DNA from 2 places in the Dokdonia sp. PRO95 genome. Region 1 is predicted to be linked to the other one. Evidence: riboswitches for the same ligand, from Rfam matches in the RefSeq annotation. Region 1 holds a riboswitch; the other holds the start of a gene.
What was found. A riboswitch is a leader RNA that binds a small molecule or an ion and turns the genes downstream of it on or off. The one in region 1 is predicted to bind S-adenosylmethionine.

Region 1 (9,015 bases):
ACCACTATCGTATAAACTTTTTATGGTCTCAATGATAGGCAGTCCTGCTCCTACGTTTGTTTCGTATAAGAACTTCTTGTTGTGCTGTTTTAAGGATTTACGCAGGGTTTTATAAAAATCATACGAGCGTGTGTTTGCAATTTTATTTGCCGTTACAATATGAAATCCATTTTCGACGAGAGCTACATAGTTTTCTACAAACTGCTGACTCGCAGTTACATCTACCGCGATAAACGAGCTTTTATCATCGTGATTTGACTCTTGTTGTTGTTTTAATTTTTTCGCGTAAGCGTAAATATCATCAAGTGTGTATGGATGTGCCTGGTTCTCAAAATCTGCACTCCAGCTGCCTGTCGTCTCATTTTGAAATAATGCCAGTGTAGAGTTTGCAATACAAAAAATGTTAAGTTGCTTACTAGAAGACTTTTTATTAAAATCTGTAATCTGTGTGATGAGCGTGCTCCCCACATTACCTATACCAAAAATGGCGATGTTTATTTGTGACATAATTGTGTTGAAAAAATGGGTTTTACAAAGCTTGATAACTGCTCATATTCTATTAAAAAGGCATCGTGACCGTGTATGGATTTAATCTCATCATAGGTAGATGAGACACCCATCTCTTGTAATTGCAAGTGGGTCTCATACATCTCATCTGCTAGAAAAAGTCCATCTGTATCTATAGCTACTTGATGCACGGTACCGGTAAAGTCACACAGGGACTCTTTAAAATCTTTGCTTCCTTGTGTAATATCTGCACTAAGCAATAACTGATTCATAAGCCTATATGCCGATAGCGAAAATCGTTCTGAGAGCTTTATGCCGTGGTGATTAAGCCAGCTTTGTGTATTATATAATTGCTCATCGCGCTTACTGCGATTAAACTTCTCTTTAAAAGAAGCTGGTGTGCGATAAAAGGTCATTGCGTGCATACGCGCATCTGCTACGGGCTGGCTAGAATGGGTAAGAAAGCTGTCTTGTATGTGACATTGTGCTATCACCCAGTCTGTCGCTTTCCAGTCTGTCGCAATGGGTATTAAATGTTTTATAAGCTGCGGCTGTTGGCTTGCGAGTTCCCAGGCTATCTGCCCTCCTAAGGAACCACCTACAACGGCAAAAAGTGATGTTATGTTAAGATGCTGTAGCACCTCCCCGTGTATGCGTGCGATGTCATAATTTGTAAACTCTTTATAAGCTGTAATGCGCTGCGTGCTTGCGTGGCCATTACCTGGTATATCTATAGATAGTATGGTGTAGCAACCTGTATCTATAGCTTTTTCTTTACCTATCAAATCACTCCACCAGCCCTTATTACCGGTTATGGTAGAGTTACCCGTGAGCGCGTGATTAACCAGTACTACAGGTGCCGTACCTAGTACCTGACCCGCCAGCTGGTATGACACTTCGAGATCACAATGATAACCAGAACGTGTGGTAAAAGATGATATGGATACTATGTTAAGCATATGTATTGCAGTTTAAGATGGGGTGAAAGGCTACTTATTGTAAAAAAGCTCCAACTAGCTCTGGCAAAAAAGCTAGCTGGAGCATCACAATTAATTACACTAAAACAGTTTTATCTACGCGCGCAAAAGCCGCTACGAGATCTTCTTTAAGATCTTCTATATTCTCAAGACCTACAGAAAGACGCACGAGATCTTTAGTCACTCCAGTTGCCTCTTGCTCTTGGTCTGAGAGTTGCTGGTGTGTGGTACTCGCTGGGTGTATAATGAGTGATTTACTATCACCTATATTTGCGAGTAGTGAGAAAAGCTTAGTCTCGTTTGCAATAGTTTTTGCACTTTCAAAACCACCTTTTATACCAAAGGTGACAATCCCACTCTGTCCCTTAGGCAAGTATTGCTTTGCAAGATCATTGTACTTACTTGACTCAAGGCCTGGGTAGTTTACCCACGCCACCTCATCACGAGTTTCTAGCCACTGCGCAAGTGCAAGTGCATTTTGCGAGTGCTTTTGCAATCTAATTTCTAGTGTTTCTAGCCCTTGTAATATTTGGAATGCATTAAATGGGCTCAACGCCGCACCGTGATCTCTCAATCCTTCTATGCGCACCTTTGCAATAAACGCTGCCTCTGCTAGTGCATCGTGGTACACTAAGCCGTGGTAACCTGCAGAAGGCTCTGTAAACTCAGGAAATTTACCATTACTCCAATCAAATTTTCCTGCATCTATGATTACTCCACCTAGTGCGGTACCATTACCGTTTATGTATTTTGTAAGAGAGTGAATCACGATATCTGCCCCGTGCTCAATTGGGTTAAGAAGCGCTGGAGTTGCCACTGTGTTATCTACAATGAAAGGCACTTTGTGCGCTTTCGCGAAAGCGGAAATACCTTTTAAATCTAATACATCCAGCTTAGGATTACCTAGTGACTCCACAAAGAAGGCACGGGTATTTTCTTGTGCTGCGTTTTTAAAATTTTCTGGATCTGAAGGATCTACAAAAGTGGTTGTAATCCCAAAACGAGGAAGCGTCACACTTAGTAAATTATACGTTCCTCCATAGAGACTACTTGAGGCTACTACGTGGTCCCCTTGCTTTAACAGTGTAAGTAGCGTGGTGTTAATTGCCGCAGTACCAGATGCGGTTACTACAGCTGCCAGCCCTCCTTCTATCTCTGTGAGGCGCTTCTCTAGCACATCATTTGTAGGATTATTAAGACGTGTGTAGATAAAACCTGGCTCAGAGAGGTTAAAAAGGTTTGCTGCGTGGTCTGCATCATTAAAAACGTAGGCAGTGCTCTGGTAAATAGGCACGGCTCTTGTTCCTCCGTTTGCTGCATAATCGTGTCCTGCGTGCAACGCTTTGGTTGCTAATTTTTGTGTACTCATTTTTCTTTTTTTTGAGTTTAATAGATTCCCTCTCACCCTGTGTGAAAGGATTAAAAACAAAAGCCAAACGTCTCTTAAACCTTTTTACAGGCTCTCAAGATTTTTAAGAAAAATATTATAAGAAAAAACATAAGCACGTACCTGAGCGGTACTGCTCGATGTTATCTATCCTCAAGATTCGGTAATGAGCGACTCTTGGGTAGAATGTAGCACCTTCTTTCTAAGTGAAAGGGTTGCTAAGGCTTCATAGGGTCATTCCCTCAGCCTTTCTTGATAACATTTCAATAAGTTGTTGAACTTTGTGAGCACAAATATTGTAAAAACAATTTTAGAAAAACAAACTTTTTAGAATAATTTTCTAAATAAAGTTATGTTAAATTCATTTAGACAAAAATTAAACTGTATTTAATCTATATAAAAAACTATTTTTCTAATACCTCCATAAAAGCAGAAAATAGGTCTTAGAAAATTTTCACAAAAAAATAACATTACCCTACCAGATTGGTAGGGTAATAGATTATTTATATCATTAAAGTTTCTTTACTTTTGTCCCCATAATAACGAGGACAGATTTGACTGCTTGCAACCTCAAAAAAAAATGGCTAAAATCAAACACAAGACTTTAACATTTCTTGTGTTATGTTTCTACCCAGCACTCGTCAAATCTACTTCTTGACAAAAAATTAAAAAATGGCTTATTTATTTACCTCAGAATCTGTTTCTGAAGGACACCCTGATAAAATTGCAGATCAGATTTCTGACGCACTTATCGATAACTTTCTTGCTTTTGACACGCAGTCTAAAGTTGCTTGCGAGACCCTAGTTACAACTGGGCAGGTAGTTCTTGCAGGAGAAGTAAAGTCTAATGCATACCTAGATGTTCAAAAAATTGCCCGTGAGACTATTAATAAAATAGGATACACAAAGGGGGAGTATATGTTTGACGGTAACTCTTGTGGTGTACTGTCTGCCATACACGAGCAGTCTGACGATATAAATCGTGGTGTAGACCGCGAGAGCAAAGAAGAGCAAGGTGCAGGAGACCAAGGTATGATGTTTGGCTATGCGACTAAGGAAACTGAAAACTATATGCCACTAGCTCTCGAGCTATCACATAGACTACTCATTGAACTAGGTAAACTACGCCGTGAGGATGATGAGATTACCTACCTACGTCCAGATGCCAAAGCACAAGTTACTATTGAGTATAGTGATGATAATGTGCCGCAACGCATTGAAGCTATTGTGGTGTCTACACAACACGACGACTTTGATGAAGATGAGGCAATGCTAGGCCGCATACGTGGTGACATACAAGACATTCTTATACCGCGCGTAGTAGGAATGCTACCAGAAAATATCGCTGCGCTCTTTAATGATGATATTAAGTATCACATCAACCCAACGGGCAAGTTTGTGATAGGTGGACCTCACGGAGACACAGGTCTTACAGGTCGTAAAATTATAGTAGATACGTACGGTGGTAAAGGAGCTCACGGTGGTGGTGCTTTTTCTGGAAAAGACCCATCAAAGGTAGACCGCTCTGCAGCTTATGCAACGCGTCACATTGCAAAAAACTTAGTAGCTGCCGGAGTAGCAGATGAGATACTTGTACAAGTATCTTATGCAATAGGTGTTGTTGAGCCTATGGGAATCTTTGTAGATACCTACGGCTCATCAAATGTGTCGCTATCTGATGGTGAGATTGCTCAAAAGGTGACCGAACTTTTTGATATGAGACCAGCTGCAATAGAAAGCAGATTAAAACTGCGCTCTCCTATATACAGCGAGACTGCAGCATATGGACATATGGGACGTACAAACGAAGTGGTGACAAAAACTTTTGAAAGCTTTGACGGTAAGAAAAAGGAAGTTGAAGTAGAACTCTTTACTTGGGAAAAACTAGATTATGTAGAGGAAGTAAAAAAAGCTTTTAACCTATAATCTATCCGTATAGATAGTAAAAAAGGGAGCCTAGTGGCTCCCTTTTTTTGTTTTGTATGTTATCACTCATATGCGCTCAATGTGATGTGATTTCTCGGCAGGCTCAAAATGACAGAAATGTAGTTACTCAAATATGATTTTATCTACTTCTATCTCAAAATCTGTTGCGGCTTTTGTATTTGAGATCAGTCCGAGACGTATAATCTCTGCAAGATCTTCTTTATCGGGCTGCCCTTCCAGAGGTTGCCCCAGTCTGTAGGTGCCAAAATCTGCGAGATTATAGGTGACGGTTTTCCACTCCCCTTGAGTGATGGGTAGGTTTATTTTATAATTCGGTCTCCAGAATCTTTTATACTTATTGAGCGTGAGCCCAAAATCTTGCCCTGTGGATTTATATCGCACAGTCACGGTCGTATAACCCGACAAATCATACGACTGGTAAGGAGTTCTCAATGATGCAAAACCACCATTATTCTCCAGACTTACGCTTCCGCGAAAGATGATACTTTCCTTAGTTTGCTCAATACTACCCGTAGATAATCCTCCCATCACACCATCAAGCACGACAAACCAGTCATCACAAGTATTGCAAGTAGTTCCAAAATCAAAAGAGAGCGGTGTCGTGTTCATAGTAGTTGTGATCAGTAAGGCTAAGAGATATTTCATAGCTTTTTTCTTTAAAGTTACGCTTTCGCGAAAGCGTAAACCTTATACTTACCACATTTTTAACACTACTCGGCAAGTGTCATTTTCTTCTTAAAACGACGATCAATAAGAAATTGAACAACAAAAAGAAGTAAAAATATAAAACGTGAGAGGCTAGGCATAGAGCTTGCTATAAGACCAGCAATTACCCAAATAATCATCACATTAAGACCCCTAGCTCTGTACCAACGATATCGTAACCTAGTAAAACCCGAGAGTTGCTTTTCTGAGTGATACACATATCGCAACATCACTATATTAAAAAACCCTATCACACTAAGATTAATACAATAAAATATGAAAGGACCAGCTTGGTCAAAACCATTTATATACATCGCAGTTGAGAATGGTAATACGACGATAGCGAGTAGAAAAAAGATGTTTATCCAAAGTAATTTACCTGAAATCACATTTACGTAACGCATTAATTTTATGTGACCCATCCAGTAGAGCGCACTAACCATAAAACTCACAAAAAGCCCAATAAAATCTGGTATTCTAGCAGATAGAACACTTTTGAAAGGTTTTGTATTAATCTCACTTATAGTAGGGACACCCACCTCGAGAATGAGAAGTGTCATTACAATAGAAAATACAGCGTCTGAAAAGTTGATTACCCGTGTTTTATCATAAGTTTCTTGTATCATTTTTCTAAAGTAATTAAAAAAAGTAAAAGCGACCTCATAAAGAATGAAGTCGCTTTTAAAAAGTGTTTCTTGTAGATATACTACAAACTATACTGTACTGTGAACATTACAATACGAGGCTGCACAAAATACTCTGTATTTGAGATGGTAAAATCATTTACACTATTTGTACTTATCACATCTACATCTAGCAAGTTTGTGGCCTGTATTCTAAACTCCCACTTACTTTCTGGTTTTTTATAGTACAGATTTGCTTCTAAGAAAGAATATCTATTTTCTATCTCAGTACTATCGTCATTATCGTCATAGTTATACAAGCTCCAGTCTGCAGCAATTGTAAATCCTTTACCAAAACTCCACTCTGCATTTGCAAATGGTCTATTTGTAAAGAAGGTTCTATCTGTCACCCCATTATCTGAGTTTGTGCTCGTAAAGTTATAACCTATTTCAAAATTGGGACCTTCTTTAAAATTAGTCTCTGCACTCGTTGTATAGTTTTGGGTTAAGTTTTTTGTATTACGGTCTTCTGTATTTACAATGTTATTAAGATCACTGTAGCTACCTCTTGCGCTTGCATTAAATTTCCACTTTTTAAAACGTTTTGAGAAGCGCGCATTTGCACTTAACGTCTGGTCTGCAAAATTTGTATTATTTACAGGCCTTGATATTCTGTTTATACCTATAAAGTCACCGGCTGTCTTAATAGGATCTACACGACGGCTATAATTAACACCCCCAAAAAGACTCGTAAAGTTGAACATACTGAAGCTAAAATAATTTAAACTCACGTCGTGATAGATGGCATTTTCTATATCTCGATTACCTCTAAAGAGGCTGTTGTAGTTATTAAACAACAAGCCTTCGGCAAAGTTATTTACGTCTGTATACTGGGCAGTCATCTGGTAATTAAAACGCAAGCTTTTACCTTGAGAAAACTCCACTACAGTATATAAATCTGGTAGTACCATCCACTCACTATCTTCTGTTGTGCTCCCTAGTTGTGTACTTTTAGTAGTATAATTATGTACTGTAAGCCCTGGTGTGATTGTAAATATGCCAGTCTTTATTTTATAATGAAGACCTAAAAACACATCGCTAAAATTAAAACGCACATCATTACCTATAGGTGTACCATCTTCTGTCTCGTTGAGATCTTGACTGCTACCATTTTCTAAAATTTCAAATAAATTAGAATTAAAGTCTTGACGACTCAAAGTGGTTCCTAGTGTAAAGTTGAGATTACTTTTATTATTAAGAACATAGTAGTAATCTATCTTTGCGTCAAGCTTGTTTGAGATGACGCTTTTATTTTGATTAATATCAAAAAGCCCGTCTGCTCCTGCTGTAAAATCTATGGCCTCAAAAGGATTATCAGGATCATCTGGGTTAGGAGACGTAAAAGGCTCTTGAGATAATAACGCACTATAAAATGGATTTTCATCCTGATATAAATGCTGGAAGGTACCAGAGAATATGTTATTCTCATCTAGCGTATAATAAACGTTTGCATTTTGATTTATAGAAAATGGTTCATTTTCCTTATTCTGGTCTACAATATCTGTTGTGGTCTCTCCATCTTGCGTAATAATACTTGCGCCATCAGAAAATTCTGTTTGTTTTGACTTTTTAAGCAGTACATCATAATCTACCTGCAGGCTCGCATTAGGCTTAAATTTTGAGCTTAGTTTTGCCATACCCAGCTGGTTGCGCTGGTCTGTCACTTCATTAAAACCTTGAGTAAACCCTTGATTGATAAATGTGTTGAGAGAGTTATTTACAAAGTTGGTTTTATTATCGCTTAGTAGCGCAAAGCCGCTAAGGTCCCACTTAGGTGAGGCTGCATAGGTGAAATTTGCTGCTACAAAATTAGACTCAATCTCATTTGCTCTATTATTTTGAGTAGTCAAAAAGCCTAAACCGCTATCGCTTACATTAAATCCAGTACCACCTCGTCTATTAAAACCTCTAAAACCGCCTGTAAAGTTGAAATAATCACGAAAAGTAAAAGGAACATCTCCCGTATTATTAAAGTTAGATATAACATTAATACTCCCCTTAGGGCTGTAATAAAACAGTTTTGCCTTACCCAGATAGCGCGTCTTCTCACCATCTCCTAGACCGGCAGTCACATCACCAAACCAAAAATTAGTCTTTCCTTCTTTAAGTCTTAAGTTTATCGCGACATTATCTTGGTCATTACCCAAACCTCGCATCTGGTCTACTTCATTATAATTTTTAAGTACTTCTACTTTTTTGAGTGCATCTGCAGGTATATTTTTTGTTGCTAGCTTAGAGTCTCCGTCAAAAAACTCCTTCCCTTCTATCATCACTTTGCTTACGACCTGTCCTTCTACCTCAATCTCACCATCATCATTTACCTCAACACCCGGTAATTTTTTAAGTACATCGCCTAGCTTGCGTTCTGTACCATTTGTAAAACTGTCTGTATTATAAACAATGGTATCGCCTTTTATAGTAACCGGCATCTCATAGACAAGCTCTACATTATCAAGCTGATTTGGATCCTCTTTAAGTACAAAATCTTTAACTACCTCATCTGCATCTTGGGCAGGTGTAAACTCTTCTAGTATAGACTGTAATCCCAAGTAACTTACTTTAAGATCGTAAGTAACACCCGTAGCAAGATCCAGCTTATATCTACCAGATTGATCTGTAATACCGTAAGACTCTAGGGTACCTTCAGCTTTGTTTGTAGCAATAATATTTGCTAACTCAAGCGGGTTCCCTATGCTGTCTTTAACCACACCTTTGAGTGTCATACTTTGGGCAAAAATAATGCTGGGCAATGCAAGCAGCACTGCCAAAAGAAGTTGGGTATTTTTCATCTTTGGATTGGTTGTTTTTT
Region 2 (9,015 bases), 1.3 Mb from region 1:
AATTACACAGAGATCTTAGGTAGTAGTCATATTCAGTATCTGGCTGTAGATTGGTAATGTCAATACTTAAATTTGTAGTAGTTTCAATAATACCATCTCCTTGCGCAAAGCCTGATGGTCCATACTCTATCTCGTAGGTACTATTATCATTAAGCATTTCCCATTTAATGGTTGCACTACTTGTGCCAATACTTTTGGTATTTATATTTAAGGGAATATTACAAGATGATTGTGAGTCATATAAAAAATCATCTATCATCACCAGAGAGTACTCATAAGATTGATCATGAATGATTGCGATATGCTTATCTGTTCCAGTATACTCTGAAAAATCAATAAAAAATTCACGACCAAAAGTCTGAATTTCATCTGCTTCGATAGTAGTATAACTGTGAAAAGTATTTCTATCTAGTGGATTAGACATTGTACCTACAATAATACCACTGCCTACAGTATTGAGACCTGTTGTTTCATTTCTTAACCATAATCTAAGTGTTTTAGTATTATCAAAATCTATTAGAAATGGAGATACAAGCATCCCTGGCATCAAATTTTCAGAGGTAGGGAAATCATTTACAAAAGCAGTATTTGGTGCAGACTTTATTGGAGCATATAAATTTTGTCGATCAATTATTCCTGCAAGATCATGGTTAGACCTCTCCCAGCAAAAGTCTGTTATTCCATCCGTTTGATGTTGTTCCTGTGCATCGTAACTATCAAAATTCTCAAAAAAAGGAGCTTGTAAAGTGCATGTTATAGTAAATGAATAACTATTACTCCAGTTGCTATAACCTAAGTTATCATTGCAAACGGCTCGTACATAATAATCATATTTGCCATTACTTAACTCATCAATTTGAAATGGGTTTGTTGTACTTGTAGTTATAGTGCCTTCTCCTAAAACGAAATCCTTTGGGCCATATTCTATCTCCCAACTTTCTGGACTCTCTTGATTATTATTGTCTTGCCACTCTAGAGTTACAGAACCTTCTTCTGATTGATAAGCCGTTAGGCTTGTAGGAGTAACACAAGTAACCTCAGAATAATGAAAGTCATCAAAAAGGATCACTTGTCTTCTATTGCTTGGCCCTTGTTTAAAACCGATATACTTATCTGTAAGGGCATAATCTGAAAATGTCACTTCATATTTTGTGTAAGTATCTTCATTATCGGCAGCATTAGTTATAGTATGATACGGTGTGAAAGTAGTGTAATCATCCGGATCTGAAAGTGTACCTATGATCACCTCGTTTGGGGAAGCATACGCACTAGATATTGGTTGAAGCCAAAATGATATTTTTTTGTAATTATCAAGATCAGCTAGCCTAGGAGATACTAATACTATTCTATCAGATGGAGTATCACCAGTAGGATAGGCAATTTCATTAAAAATCCGCACACAATTAGACCCAGTATTTGCAGGGTATCCATTAGGCCCTACATCATCTACTAAGCTAATATTATTAAGACTATCATCCCAATAAGGACTTCCGCTGCCGGTAGGGCGTATTGCTGTCCAACAATTTTCAAAACGTCCTTCTCCTTGTGTCTCAAAACTCTCAGAATAGCCTGCGAGATATCCTTCACATTTTGTCGTAAAATTATTGACAAAAGACCAATCACTCCAATCATTATTACACTTTGCGCGAACGTAAAAATCATAACTAGTATTTGATTGTAAGTCTTGTAAAGTCACATTCTCTGTAGATGATTGTACACGCTGACCAGTATCTAAGGAAAAGCCAACAGGACCATAAACAATTTCCCATAAGTTAGATGTAGAATTACTGTAACTATCCCAACTTATATCAACCTCATTAAACCGTTCGTGTAGAACTTTTGAGTAAAGTGGCTCCGTACACGAGGGAATATTTTCATATTTAAAATCATCAAGATAAAATTCAGTATCATAAAATTCATCACCATGCTGTATAGCAATATATGTGGCTTCAAAGTTTTCACTTAACTCATTTAAATATACTGTATGTTCTCTCCAAGGTGCTAAGGGTAAACCATTGCGTTTTACCTCACTCATTTGTTCTGGTGTAATAGTTTCAATGAGATCAAAAGTATCTGGATTATTAGGATCTGTCATGGTACCGATATGAAGACTAGATTCGTTAAAACCTGATGAATATCTTCTTTTTACAATCAATTTAAATCTAATTCGCTTACTATTATCTAAATCTAAAATAGGCTTAGATATTAAGTAAAAATCTGATGACGGGGCCGAAGAAGAGTCACTACCATTATAGAAGTGTACAAACTGAGTTCCAGAAGAAGGCAGTATGGTCTCATTAAAAGACTCTCCCCATGACTGTTGATAGTTAAATTCAATACTTTCAGTTGTACGTATATCAGCAAAAGCATTATGATTGTTAACGATTGTAGTCCAGCATGGGTTTATACCCGTTGCATGTTCAAAAGATTCAGTGTAGTTTGCTTCTATAGGGATGCATGCTGTCATGAAATGAATGGGATCAGACCACTCAGAAAAAAGTGCTTCTGTATCACATTTTGAGCGGATCTTAATCGAGTATTCTGTGCCTTCTATAAGATTATCCAAGACAATTGAGGGTGAATACGTTAATAGCCGTTGCGTACTATTAGAAACATTAAGAATTTCGTATTCAAATTCCCATAATAATTCAGTGCCTGAACCAGACCAATTAATCTGAGCGCTATCGTCTGTAATATTTGATGCAGTAATATCAAAGGGGTTTACACAATCTACAGATTGGACATATTTAAAATCATCTATAAATACCTGTTCACCACGACTTCTATAAGTTTGTTGCAATTTAAAAGCAATGTATTTATCTGTTCCACTATAATTATTGAGATAAACGCTTCTTCTTTCCCATTCCCCGTAAGGAACATCTTCGTAAATCGTACTGAGTTCTGTAAAAGATTCAGGCGTTTCTGGGTCAGATACAGTCCCTACGATTAAGTCACCTTCGTAGGCACTTATGTAAAATTCTAGTTTTTTGTCAGTTGACAGATCAGGTAATTCAGGTGATATTAAAATAATAGCATTAGCTGTTGGAGATGTATCAGCTAAGTGAATAGAATATCCTGTTGTACCTCTAAAAACTTCATCAGATAAAGAATAATATGTAGAAGAAGAATTACTAGGGAATTCTTTAACAGTCCAACAATCACTTATCTCAGAAGTATCAAAATTATGTTCATAACCAACTGTAAATGTATCTGTACAATCGTTTACCGAACAGTCATCATTATCTAGTGAGTTAGAAAAAAATGTAATTGCTGAAAATAAAATGTAAAATTTACTTAGTAAATAAGAATTCATAAATGCTTGATAATAGATACGCTGCTATAGATGTAAAAGACTTAATTTCAAATATAACTAAAAGTATATTTTAAGCTCTGTATTATCAATCAATTACATATTTTAATGAAAAATTACGCTTTCGCGAAAGCGTAAAAAGAAAACCTTAAATCATAGTGTAAATAACATGACCCACCTTTTAATGATTAAATCTATAATTTAATGTACAAAATGATAAACTGTTAACTGAGTCAATAAAAAAACTACTCTTCATGTAATGTAATGAGGATAATGCCGTCAGATTACAAATCGTTTAAACTGATATCCTTATTATAGATGACGATTCACAAGAAATATGTTGTCATCTATTTGATTATGTAAGCATTAAAAAAATTAACTTTTTTTAAGCTAAAAGGTATCGTTTGTACACTAGTTTTACATCTTTAAAATTAATTATCAAGAATCTCACAAAGGAGATAGCAACCTGCAATAACGAGCAAGGTGCTAAATAGATAAGCCAATTAATTGGAAACAATGTTAACGCATACTTCTATCTAATTGCTATTATCTCCTTGCAAGAATGAAGAAGAACATGACACAGACTACACAAATTACCCCAAAATTTACAGCCCTAATTCCGCTTTTCGTATTTGTAATTACATTTTTAGGCGTTGGTATTTATCAAGATGATTTTTATGCTCTACCTGCACCTATGGCTGTTATTGCTGGAATTATCGTTGCTTTTATAATGTTTAGACAGACTATAAATGCTAAGATTGACATCCTCCTCAAAGGATGTGGTGACGATAAAATTTTAACCATGTGCCTCATTTATCTACTAGCTGGTGCATTTGCCGCAATAACTAATGCTACAGGTAGTGTAGATGCGATTGTAAACCTAGGTCTAGATTATATTGCGATACAATATATTTACGTAGGTATTTTTGTGATTGCTGGGTTTTTATCGGTTTCTACGGGAACATCTGTGGGAGCAATTGTAGCTTTAGCACCCATTGTTGTTGGTTTTGCAGATAAAAGTAGTGCAGACCTTGCCATACTTTGTGGAGCCTTACTAGGAGGTAGTATGTTTGGAGATAACCTCTCAGTAATTTCAGATACCACGATTGCTGCCACTCAATCTTTGGGAACAAAAATGAGTGATAAATTCAAGCAAAATATAAAGATTGCGGTTCCTGCTGCACTTATAACAATCGCTATCTTAATTTTTCAAGGAGTAGATCTAACAACAGATATTACAGAAACAGTTGTTTATGAATATGATGTAATAAAAATTGCTCCTTATGTCCTCGTCATTATACTTTCTATTGTAGGCCTCAACGTTTTTGTTACGTTACTTGTAGGTGTACTTGCTGCAGCCTTACTAGGGATCGTTTATGGTGATTTTACCATCATAGAATCTACTAAAATTGCTTACACAGGTTTTACAAATATGACTGAGATTTTCTTGTTATCTCTGCTCACTGGAGGTCTTGCTGCGCTTGTGGCTAGTAATGGCGGTATTGAATTTATTTTAGTGAATATTAAAAAACTAATTAAGAGTAAAAAAACTGCGCAACTTGGTATTGCAGCGCTGGTAAGTACCATCAATATGGCAATTGCAAATAACACCGTTTCCATAATCGTCGCTGGACCTATCGCAAAGACCATTAATGATGAATATGAGTTAGATAATAAGAAAACGGCTTCTATTCTGGATATTTTCGCTTGTATCTTTCAGGGGTTATTACCTTATGGAGCCCAGGTTTTGATGATCTTGAGCTTCTCAGAAGGTAATATCAATTACTTACATCTTGTAGCAAATACTTGGTATTTACTATTGCTGTTTGTAGTCACAATCTTATACATCATCTTTAAGAGTGATACAAATAATCACGCTTTCGCGAAAGCGAACTAAGCAATATTAAAGCAAGAGGTAATTTTTAAAAGAAGATGGTGTTTAAATAAAATTCCAGCGAAAGCGAATAAAGGCAAGTTAGATAATAGCATCATCTAGCTTGCCATATTTTTTATTGATTTGTCAATATTACAATTGTTACGTCAATATCTTCCCAAACTTTATTCTCATGATAATCACCACATACATTATCTAGCGCATCATAACCTAACTGCCAGTCAAAAATATTCATATCTGGAATACTTCCAGAAAGCACAAGACTATCCTCATTTACAACAATATCAAAAGTCTCTGTTGCTGTGATTCCATTCATTTCAAAAAGTATGGTGACCTCATTGTTATCATAACTAATTACATCTCCTATGATATCTGGTGTAAAGGCACTGAAAAATGTTCCTACATTAGTGGTTCTCTCTGACTCATTGCCCACATTAACAGAGCTTGTGTTTACAGTTACCTTAGCATTATCGAGTAAATCAATAGGTGCAATTGCGTTCTCGTTCAGTTCGTAGCTTATTTCATCAAAGGTACCACTCACTCCTGCCCTATTGTCGTAGTCTGGGTATTTATATGCTGTCCATTCTATTTGTATTCTAGCTGCAGGAACTTCTTCTTCATTTGCACTTAATAACGCTAAGAAAGTCTGGAAACTCTCACTCTCTTCTTGAGTAAGTTGGACAGCATCGGCTGGCGGCATTACAGTATTTGAAGTAGAAGATATACGACTCACCATCTGTACGATATTTGATTTAGTTTTTTCATACGTATCGTAGCGGTTGTTACCTTCAATATGATATATATGGCAGGAAATACACTTATTATCAATGACTTGTTTCAGTGTAGTTGTGTAATACTCTTGAGCCGCAGCATCATTTACAGGGTACTCAACATCTGCTTGCTCTGAGGTACAGCCGGTCATTACGAGTAGACCTAGTACAATTATTAATTTATAAGCTGACATTTTGATAATATAATTTCATTAAACATCTCATCTAATCCACTGTAAACCCCCTTCACAGTTATTTCATTTCCTATGGTTAAGGACCCTTCCAGTTGAGCGTTTTCTATTTCACACTTTATTTGCTCATTAAGAATAACAATGGTTGTTTGTTCTCCTTTTTCTAATAATGAGACCTTACCGGTAACCTCGATAACTTGATTTAATAAGGTACGAGCAGCCTCTGTATCAGATTCCATCTTGTCAATTAAGGTGGTTGCCGTAACTTTCAAATCTGCATTTGAGGTAGTAACACTTTCTGCGGGCTTATTAAATGAATAGATCCCGTAAACAATAGCCCCTACAATGACTAAAAGCGCAACAATACTTATCTTTTTACCCATATTACTTATAATTTGCTACAAGATTAACATCAATGTCTGCTGCAATTTTGTCTTTTACAAGAGATGGTATTTCAATGTCATATGTTTCTAAAACAAGTTTAAAGTCGCTAGTTACCTTTAAGGTTTTGTCTTTCATCACTTCAATAGTCGCTTTAACAGACGTAGGTTGTTTTTTACCATGAAAAAGCATAGTGCCATTAATATTTACATCTTCATAAACTTGAGGAGAATTTAAATCAATATCCGTTTCAAAAGTTCCTTGAAATTTTGCAGATGGGTACTTATCTGAGTGCACATATTTTTCATTAAAGTGCTCCTCCATCAAGGCTTTTTCAAATTTGAAAGATTTGAGTAAAACATTAAAAGCTATTAACTTCTTCTCTATATTAAGAATGCTAGCTGCTTGATTACTTGTAGCCTCAATATTTTCTATAGGGGTTTTTGAGGAGAAAGAGATAGTGCCCGTTCTAGTAACTAGCTTTTCTTGTGCTTGAGTAAGGCTTGAAGCAAAGACTAGAAATAAAATTGCGATTGATTTGTACATGGTATAAGAGTTAAATTGATTTGTTATAATGAGAATTCTCGCAGTATGCTGAAACCGAAGTTAATATCACGATTGAAGAAATTACCGCTTTGATTGATAGCAAATTTCCCTGGGTGTAAAGCAAATGCATTTGTAAAAAACAATTGGAAAACATGGCCGCCTGTCTCTATATCAAGTCCTAAAGCGAGCGTATTCTTGCGAGCACTGTGCGCATCAAAGGTAGGTAGCGTGTAATAATACTCCCCATTAATCGAAATAGATCTCGATATGAGATAACGACCACCTACAGCTACAGAATATATAGCGTTAGGATCTTCCTGAGTTTCAGTTAAGTTTCTGTAAACTAGTGTAGGAGAAAGTTGAAGGGATAGTTTTTCTGAAAACTTGCGACTTATCAGTAATTGATTTACATATTCTAGTCTTCCTGAGAAGTTATTATTACGTGCCTCTGGAAAATACTCTCTAGTCTTAATATCTAAGCTCCCAAAATAGCTTAATGCAAAAGGGAATGACTTTGTTCCAGATCTTTGTCTAAGAGCACTTACCTTAATACTATTTGAATAGGTTTTGTCTGGCTTATTTGATCTCGCCACACCCAGTTGAATATAGTCTGTAAGGCCATATTCTAGACTAAAGTGCATATTATTAATTTGATCAAGACCAAAGAAATTGTCAATACCTTTTATTTTTCCAAAAACGTGTGAGATTCTAAAGTGTAATTGACTTTTCTTTACACGTTCAGTAGATTGCCCGATAAGTAATCTAGTAGATTTAAATGAAGCGATAACTTCGTTATCTCCTTCTATAGTAAGGTCATCAAGTTCTGAGAATAAATCATCGATTTCTGTTTCTTGTGGTTCTTGAGATTGAATGCTTAGCGAGAATACTACACTGAATAGTATTGACAAGAAAAATTTCATTAATAAGGTATAAGTTGGTTAGCTTAAGTTTGTTAAGTCCTTTTTTAAGAGGTTTTACAAATTCAGCTCAAATTTAGAGTATAATCACAAATAATCTTAACAAATTTTAACTTTTAATCAGAGTAACAGAAAGTTACCCAATAATTACTCGCATTACTATATATGTCACAAAGGCACTTATAACGTGCCATGCTATGATGAGTTCTTAAATTTGTAAATCACATTAAGCTTAAAGTCTTATCACAAACGTTTTATTTAGAATTTCACTTTCTAACGTATACTGTTAAACCTATCCCAAAATCAAACCCTACCGAGAACCGAATGAGAAGCTGCTGCGTTATATATGTAAATCTATATAACACAAACACTAAACAATTATGAAAACAGTAAACGTATTATCAATGGCACTTTGTGCAGGACTTTTATCACTTGCATCATGTGAAGGTTCAAAAAACATGGGAAAAGAAGAAGCAGCAGATCAAAAAGAGATGATGGATGATAAGTTGTCTCAAGTAGAAGATATGATGGACGATAAAATGACTGAGGGAGAAGACATGATGGATGAAATTACAGTAACGGTAGGTGGAGCAGCAATGTATCCTTCTAAAAATATTGTAGAGAATGCTGTAAACTCAAAAGACCACACAACCCTAGTTGCTGCGGTAAAAGCTGCAGGACTTGTAGAAACTTTACAAGGAGAAGGACCATTTACAGTTTTTGCCCCTACAAACGCTGCTTTTGAAAAACTTCCAGAAGGAACGGTTGCAACATTACTTAAGCCAGAAAATAAAACGGCTTTACAAGATGTACTTACGTACCATGTAGTTGCAGGAAAATTTGATGCAGCTGCTATTATGAGTGAGATTAAAAACAATAATGGTACAGCTACTTTTACAACTGTAAACGGAGCAAAACTAATGGCTTCTTTAAATGGATCATCAGTAATTCTTATGGACCAAAATGGAAATAAGTCTACAGTAACTATTGCAGATGTAAATCAATC

Region 2: linked by a shared signal. The riboswitch ahead of D017_RS12700 (Na+/H+ antiporter NhaC family protein) and the one ahead of D017_RS03325 (O-acetylhomoserine aminocarboxypropyltransferase/cysteine synthase family protein) in region 1 are both predicted to bind S-adenosylmethionine.

What each region holds. Positions count from the first base shown of each region.
Region 1 covers NZ_CM001837.1:767,981-776,995, forward strand. Annotated here, with positions in the region: gene D017_RS03315 (aspartate kinase) at 1-507, opposite strand, end outside; gene D017_RS03320 (alpha/beta fold hydrolase) at 495-1,466, opposite strand; gene D017_RS03325 (O-acetylhomoserine aminocarboxypropyltransferase/cysteine synthase family protein) at 1,561-2,853, opposite strand; SAM riboswitch class I at 3,012-3,133, opposite strand; gene metK (methionine adenosyltransferase) at 3,544-4,797, shown strand; gene D017_RS03335 (CIA30 family protein) at 4,921-5,463, opposite strand; gene D017_RS03340 (TMEM175 family protein) at 5,529-6,149, opposite strand; gene D017_RS03345 (carboxypeptidase regulatory-like domain-containing protein) at 6,230-8,995, opposite strand.
Region 2 covers NZ_CM001837.1:2,809,986-2,819,000, forward strand. Annotated here, with positions in the region: gene D017_RS12695 (choice-of-anchor J domain-containing protein) at 1-3,313, opposite strand, end outside; SAM-I-IV-variant riboswitch at 3,741-3,837, shown strand; gene D017_RS12700 (Na+/H+ antiporter NhaC family protein) at 3,873-5,207, shown strand; gene D017_RS12705 (YceI family protein) at 5,320-6,168, opposite strand; gene D017_RS12710 (hypothetical protein) at 6,150-6,548, opposite strand; gene D017_RS12715 (YceI family protein) at 6,550-7,092, opposite strand; gene D017_RS12720 (DUF5777 family beta-barrel protein) at 7,116-8,012, opposite strand; gene D017_RS12725 (fasciclin domain-containing protein) at 8,534-9,015, shown strand, end outside.